3 regions of the Pseudoalteromonas sp. AOP31-A2-14 genome follow, and region 2 is predicted to be linked to each of the others. Evidence: predicted binding sites of a transcription regulator. Region 2 holds the regulator's gene; each other region holds the start of a gene.
The links. The regulator sigma-54, encoded in region 2, starts transcription at its own class of promoters, with help from an activator protein. The targets are predictions, from matches to a motif close to GTTGGCACGNNNNTNGNNT.
Positions count from the first base shown of each region.

Region 1: the regulator sigma-54 is predicted to act here: its motif matches at 1,166-1,184, upstream of ACT3S9_RS03515 (P-II family nitrogen regulator).
Region 3: the regulator sigma-54 is predicted to act here: its motif matches at 1,257-1,275, upstream of ACT3S9_RS06240 (EF-hand domain-containing protein).

Region 1 covers NZ_JBQSXI010000001.1:748,995-751,272, forward strand. The annotation lists gene ACT3S9_RS03510 (S10 family peptidase) at 1-439, opposite strand, end outside; gene ACT3S9_RS03515 (P-II family nitrogen regulator) at 1,232-1,570, shown strand; gene ACT3S9_RS03520 (ammonium transporter) at 1,581-2,278, shown strand, end outside.
Region 2 covers NZ_JBQSXI010000001.1:459,711-461,988, reverse strand. The annotation lists gene lptB (LPS export ABC transporter ATP-binding protein) at 1-339, shown strand, start outside; gene ACT3S9_RS02120 (RNA polymerase factor sigma-54) at 401-1,894, shown strand; gene hpf (ribosome hibernation promoting factor) at 1,923-2,210, shown strand; gene ACT3S9_RS02110 (PTS sugar transporter subunit IIA) at 2,215-2,278, shown strand, end outside.
Region 3 covers NZ_JBQSXI010000001.1:1,332,251-1,334,528, forward strand. The annotation lists gene xthA (exodeoxyribonuclease III) at 1-733, opposite strand, end outside; gene ACT3S9_RS06240 (EF-hand domain-containing protein) at 1,315-1,836, shown strand; gene ACT3S9_RS06245 (IS982 family transposase) at 1,853-2,278, opposite strand, start outside.

The sequences.
Region 1 (2,278 bases), 290 kb from region 2:
CTGGGTTCACATAGACAATATCGGCGACATCTAAAATTGAGTAAGGGTTGTCTTTAACGCCGTAGGGTTGCACCGGATAGCCTTCGTCATCAATTTTTAATACTCGTGGGCCAGTATAAGCAAGATGCATCCATACAGATGCAGAGCCCGGGCCACCATTAAAAGAAATAACGAGTGGGCGTTTTGTGCGGTCGTCTACTTTGTCGCGTTTATAATAAGTGTATTGTAGGGTAGCAACGGCATCGCCTTTATCATCCCATACAGGTTGTGTACCCGTGGCGACAGTGTATGAAAAGCGTTCGTCATTAATACGTGCTTTGTGTTCGGTAACAACTTTACTATCTACATCTATACGGCGTTGGTTATCTGCACTGGCAAGAGTGCAAAAAGTTAAGCTTACGGTAACTAATGATAAGCTAATAATTTTACTTAGCGTCATAGGTGATCCTTAAAAAGAGTTTCAGCTATTAAAATAAATTTTTAGGTAAATAACAAACTAATGAGACTAGTTACAAATCTATGAGATGAAGTCGATAAATAGTCTGTATGCTAGCAAAATTATTGCTTACTAATTATGCAATGCCGACTATGGATAGTTTTTAGCTCGTTGAAAGTGTGCGTAAATTTTGTGGCCTCAATGATTTATCTGCACTTTTAATTAAATATAGTGCTATGACACTTTAACGACACCGTTTATGAACGAAGAGTTTTGTTATCGAGTAATTCCACGAGAAGGGGGATTACTCGATAATAAATAACCTTATTAATACGTAATTCGTTTTAGGGCTTTAAAATTTACCTGCGTTAGCGGTGAAACGTTTGTTTGGAGCTTAACAATGTTGCATTGTTAGTGCCTCATAAAGTTTTAGAAAAGTTTAGGTTATGGTTATCTGATCATGTGTTCGAAATTAATGCTCAACCACTCTCTATTACGATGAGTGTTGGCTTATATGCATTTTCATTGTGTGAGTTTCGATACCATGTACCTTGCTGATAAAGCGCTGTATCAGGCGTAGCACCATAACCGCGGTGGTATGGTCAGTGGTGATTCAGTCTTTTGCACCAGTACAGATAAGATGCAAAAAAAACGCACCAAAACAGTGCGTTTTTTTAGTTTTTAATCTGCCTTATTAGTTTAAGTTCATGTAATTAAATAAAAATAAATATTGGCACAAAGGTTGGATTATCTAGCACCAAGCAGGATAACAATAAGCGTCCGAAGGGGGCCACTATGAAAATGATTAGTGCAATAATAAAGCCATTCAAACTTGATGATGTGCGAGAAGCACTGGCTGATTTAGGCATAGAGGGGATGACTGTTGTCGATGTGAAAGGCTTTGGCCGTCAGCGTGGGCATACCGAGTTATATCGTGGGGCTGAATACCAAGTCGATTTTATTCCAAAAATTAAACTTGAAATTGCAACGCGCACAGAAAATTGTCAGCGCGTGGTTGAAACCATCACCAAAATAGCGTCAACAGGAAAAATAGGTGACGGAAAAATATTCGTTTATGACTTAGATCAAATCATCCGTATTCGTACCGGTGAATTAGACGAAGAAGCAATTTAAGGGGGAATTTATGGAAAACACAATAATAGAACTAAAGTTTTCGCTCGATACATTTTACTTTTTAATGTCGGGTGTATTGGTAATGTGGATGGCAGCAGGTTTTTCGATGCTAGAAGCAGGCTTAGTTAGAGCTAAAAATACCACTGAAATACTAACTAAAAACGTGGCGTTATTTTCAATTGCTTGCACCATGTTCTTATTAGTAGGTTACAACATTATGTATGTAGATAACACTGAAGGCGGCTTTATTCCTTCGTTTGGTGCACTAATAGGCACTCAATCTGAAGGTGCTGATCATTCTCTTGAATCTGATTTCTTCTTTCAAGTAGTATTTGTGGCAACAGCGATGTCGATTGTATCTGGAGCTGTCGCTGAGCGAATGAAGTTATGGGCATTTTTAGCCTTTACTGTAGTAATGACGGGCTTTATTTACCCTATTGAAGGATATTGGACATGGGGCGGCGGCTTCCTATCTGAAATGGGTTTTGTTGATTTTGCAGGCTCGTCTATTGTACATGGAGCTGGTGCTGCAGCGGCGCTTGCGGGGGTATTATTCCTAGGTGCTCGTAAAGGTAAATACGGCAAAAATGGTGAAATCTATCCAATACCGGGCTCAAATTTACCACTTGCTACTTTAGGTACGCTTATTCTATGGATGGGCTGGTTCGGCTTCAACGGTGGCTCGCAGTTATTAATCTCTGATGCTGA
Region 2 (2,278 bases):
ATTCGTGATAGCCAAGGCATGGCATTGTCTGGTGGTGAACGCCGCCGGGTAGAAATAGCTCGCGCATTAGCAGCCAATCCTAAATTTATTCTTTTAGATGAGCCTTTTGCTGGTGTTGACCCTATTTCAGTGTTAGATATAAAGAAGATTATTGAACACCTTAAAAACCGAGGTATAGGCGTACTTATTACTGATCACAATGTACGAGAAACCCTTGATGTTTGTGAAAAAGCCTACATTGTTTCTCATGGGGAGCTAATTGCATCTGGCACTCCTGAAAACGTATTAAATAATAAAACAGTGCGCGATGTTTACCTAGGTGAACAGTTTAGACTCTAAATCGACTAGCATCTGCTAGTATTAATTATGACAACATTTTAAAAAGGATTGTTAGAGATACATGAGGCAATCATTACAGCTGCGCATGGGCCAGCAACTTACAATGACACCACAGCTGCAACAAGCGATACGCCTGCTGCAACTTAGTACATTGGATCTCCAGCAAGAAATACAAGAAGCGCTAGATAGCAACCCATTACTTGAGGTTGAAGAACAAAATTTTAGTGACGAAAATGCTGGTAAAAATGAACAAAAGCAAGATACAGATGATGTCACGGTTAGCGCTTCGCCAGACGAAACCTCAAGCGAATACGAACAAGAAAGCTCAGAAGCATTAACTAAAGAAACCGTGAGTGACGAAATGGCAATGGACGTTACGTGGGATGAGTACATGAGTGCAGCCCCTAATTCGTCATCAGGGCCAATGCCTGAAGATGAATCTATTTATCAAGGTGCATCAACAGAAACACTGCACGAATATTTAATGTGGCAACTACAGTTAACGCCATTTAGTCCCACTGATGAGGCGATCGCTTTAGCTATTGTTGAAGGCATCGATGAATCAGGTATTTTAACCGTTAGTTGTGAAGACTTATTAGAAAGCTTGAATCAAGGCGGCGAAGAAGAAATAGAACTTGATGAAATACAAGCTGTGTTAAAGAGAATTCAACTTTTTGACCCAATCGGCATCGGCGCACGCAGCTTACCTGAATGCCTATGTATTCAACTAAATCAATTTGATCCCGCAACCCCTTGGATTAGCGAGACAAAAAAGGTTCTAACTGATCATATCGATTTATTAGCCAGTCGTGATTACCGTACTTTAATGAAAAAGACTAAGCTTAAAGAAGACGAGCTTAAAGAGGTTATGACGCTCATTCACAGTCTCAATCCCAAGCCGGCTGATACCATTGTGCGTGAAGAATCTGAGTACGTTATTCCTGATGTGTCAGTGAAGAAAATAAAAGGCCGCTGGATAGTTGAGCTTAACCCCGACAGCATGCCAAAAATTCGTGTAAACAGCCAGTATGCGGCAATGTCTCGCTCTGTTAAATCAAGCAGTGACAGCCAGTTCATTCGCTCTCATCTGCAAGAAGCCAAATGGTTTATTAAAAGCTTAGAAAGCCGTAACGATACTTTATTAAAAGTAACTAACTGCATTGTGCAGCAACAACAAGGTTTTTTTGAACATGGACCCGAAGCTATGCGCCCAATGGTTTTAAATGATGTAGCTGAAATGGTGGAAATGCATGAGTCAACAATTTCGCGAGTAACTACGCAAAAATATATGCATACTCCACGCGGTATTTTTGAGTTGAAATACTTTTTTTCAAGTCATGTAAGCACCGAAAATGGGGGGGAATGCTCATCAACAGCTATTCGTGCTCTGATCAAAAAGCTAGTCAGCGCAGAAAACTCAGCGAAACCGTTGAGTGATAGCAAAATAGCAGATATATTGGCAGAGCAAGGAATAAAAGTGGCTAGACGCACCATTGCAAAATACCGCGAGTCGCTTGCTATTCCACCATCGAACCAAAGAAAAAGTTTGATTTAAGGCGTTAACACACAGAAGGAAAATGCTTATGCAATTAAATTTAACGGGTCGCCATGTAGATATTACTGATTCATTAAGAGACTATGTAAATAGTAAATTTGCGAAGCTAGAAAGGCACTTTGATCATATAAACAATGTGCATGTCATTCTTGATGTAGTAAAACTAAAGCAAAAAGCAGAAGCCACTTTACATGTCAGTGGCGCGGAGTTGTTCGCTTCGACACAGCACCAAGACATGTACGCCGCGATTGACGGACTTATAAATAAACTAGACCGCCAAGTAATCAAACACAAAGAGAAGATTGCTCGACATTAATCCTATGAAATTAAGCTCACTTACTTGTCAGGACTGCAGTAAAGCTGCGGTCCTTTTTAATAGCAAAA
Region 3 (2,278 bases), 870 kb from region 2:
CATCAATACAGCGCTTAGCAAGTTCTTCGGTTGCTAATACGACATCGATACGTAAGCCTCGGTTATCAACAAAACCTTTTGAGCGGTAGTCAAACCATGAATATTGCTCAGTTGTTTTAGGATGAAGCTCACGAAATGTGTCTTTAAAGCCCCAATCGAGTAAGTTTGCTAGCCATTGACGCTCTTCAGGCTGAAATGAACACTTACCGGTTTTTAACCAGCGCTTGCGATTTGGTTCACCGATACCAATATCTAAATCTGAGGGGGATATATTTATGTCGCCCATAACAATAACGTCATCACAAGGTTCATAATTAGTGTTTAAATGCGTCATTAAGTCTTGATAAAATTGACGTTTGTAAGGAAATTTAGTTTCATGAGCAATATTATCCCCTTGCGGAAAGTAACCATTCATAATGGTTAAATCACGACCGCTTTGTTGTGGGATAGTAACGCTGATCATCCGTTTTTGTGATTCTTCGGTATCGCTGACAAAGCCCTTAAAAACCGACTTAGGCTCACTTTTACAGAGTATTGCTACGCCGTAATGCGCTTTTTGGCCATGAAAATAAACGTGATAACCCATTTTTTGCACATCTTCTAGAGGGAAAGCCTCATCATGTACTTTTATCTCTTGTAAACCGATAACATCTGGCTTGTGCTTATCAATAATAGCTTGTAATTGGTGAAGGCGAGCGCGCAGCCCATTTATGTTAAATGAAATAACTTTCATACAGTGGCCTTAAGTGGTTATGTTTTTCTGTCTGTGTTGGGCAAATTCTACCATTAAATAACGCTGGGTACAGGACGATATTTATAAAATAGTGATGCATTCATGTCGAACAAGTGATGAGCAATTGTTAGGTGTTGATCATTTGATATGCAACAAGTTTATAAATAAAAAATCTAGTACTTTGCCTTCTCTGAGATATATAGCTCGAGCCATTCGGTAAATAATGTACTTACCTTGGACTTTCATGAAAACTAAAATATTAGCACTTTTGATAATTACTGCGTCATGAACCCAAGCTCTGAGTGCAGCGCGGCGGTGAAAGGTCAAACTTGTGGCTTGAGTTTACTTGAGTGTAATGACGAAAAGATAACTGAGTTTGTTCAGTGGTACACAATAGAGCCATTTAGCTGAAATCGGATAGATCGCTTGAAAAATTTACGAACAGCCCTGCAAGGCGTGCAATAAAAGAGGCATCCTGAGGTGTTTTAAGTTTAAATGAACTTTAAATTCAAAAGCTTATGTTTTTGGCATTTTATTTGTATATTAAACGTTGAAACTAATATACTACAAGGAAACGTCTTATGAACAAGTTAACTTTAGCATCAACAATTTTAGCTGCTTTAAGCCTATCAGCATGTTCTGCAAATCCGTCTATCGATAATATCGACAGTGATTTTGGCAGTCTAGATAATGATAGTGATGGCTATATTTCAAAAGTAGAAGCTGATGACGATAGCATTTGGCAACACTTTTCAAATATTGATACCAATATGGATGAGCAAATAAGCCAAACCGAGTTTAATGCCTACATGCAATTAAATACAGGTAAAGTGGCTGATGGGAGTGATGTAACAGATTCCGCCTTTAAAGCTGGAATAGCTAAATTTGAACCGATTGAAAATAGTTTTAAATCGTTAGATAACGATAATAACGGTTATATTTCTGTAAAAGAAGCCAATGATGACGATATCTCAAAGCACTTTGGTTATATAGATAACAATAAAGATAAGCGTATCAGCCGCGATGAATTTGTTAACTATATTCAAACTCACGGTAAAGATGTCGCTGAAGATGAGGCTCTTGAAATGATTAAAAAGAGCTAATTAACCTGAGATCTGCTTAAGCGATAACTAATGCATTGCGCTCTACATCAGTTAAATTAAGGTGTGGTTTATTTTCTTTCAAGCAATAAGCCACCAATCCAGCGACTAAATTTAACATAAAGCCGTTCATACTCCGATGCCTCGAATGTTCAATGAAGGATATATTCTTGAGTTGGTCATTAATTGTTTCAATTATAAAGCGCTTTGAAAGCATCGCTCTATCCCATAGTGACATCGCTTTTGCCTTCATGTTTTTGCGAGCCGTCGTAATGAGCTTTACCCCTTTATCGAGTAAATCGGCTTCTAAAGCTTTACTTAAATACCCTTTGTCACCATATAATTTATCCGTCAGACAGCTCGCTAATTCACGCACTGGCTGTGTATCATGCACATTACCTGTTGTCACCTTTGCAGCAACAATTTCACCGTGATGATTAACAAT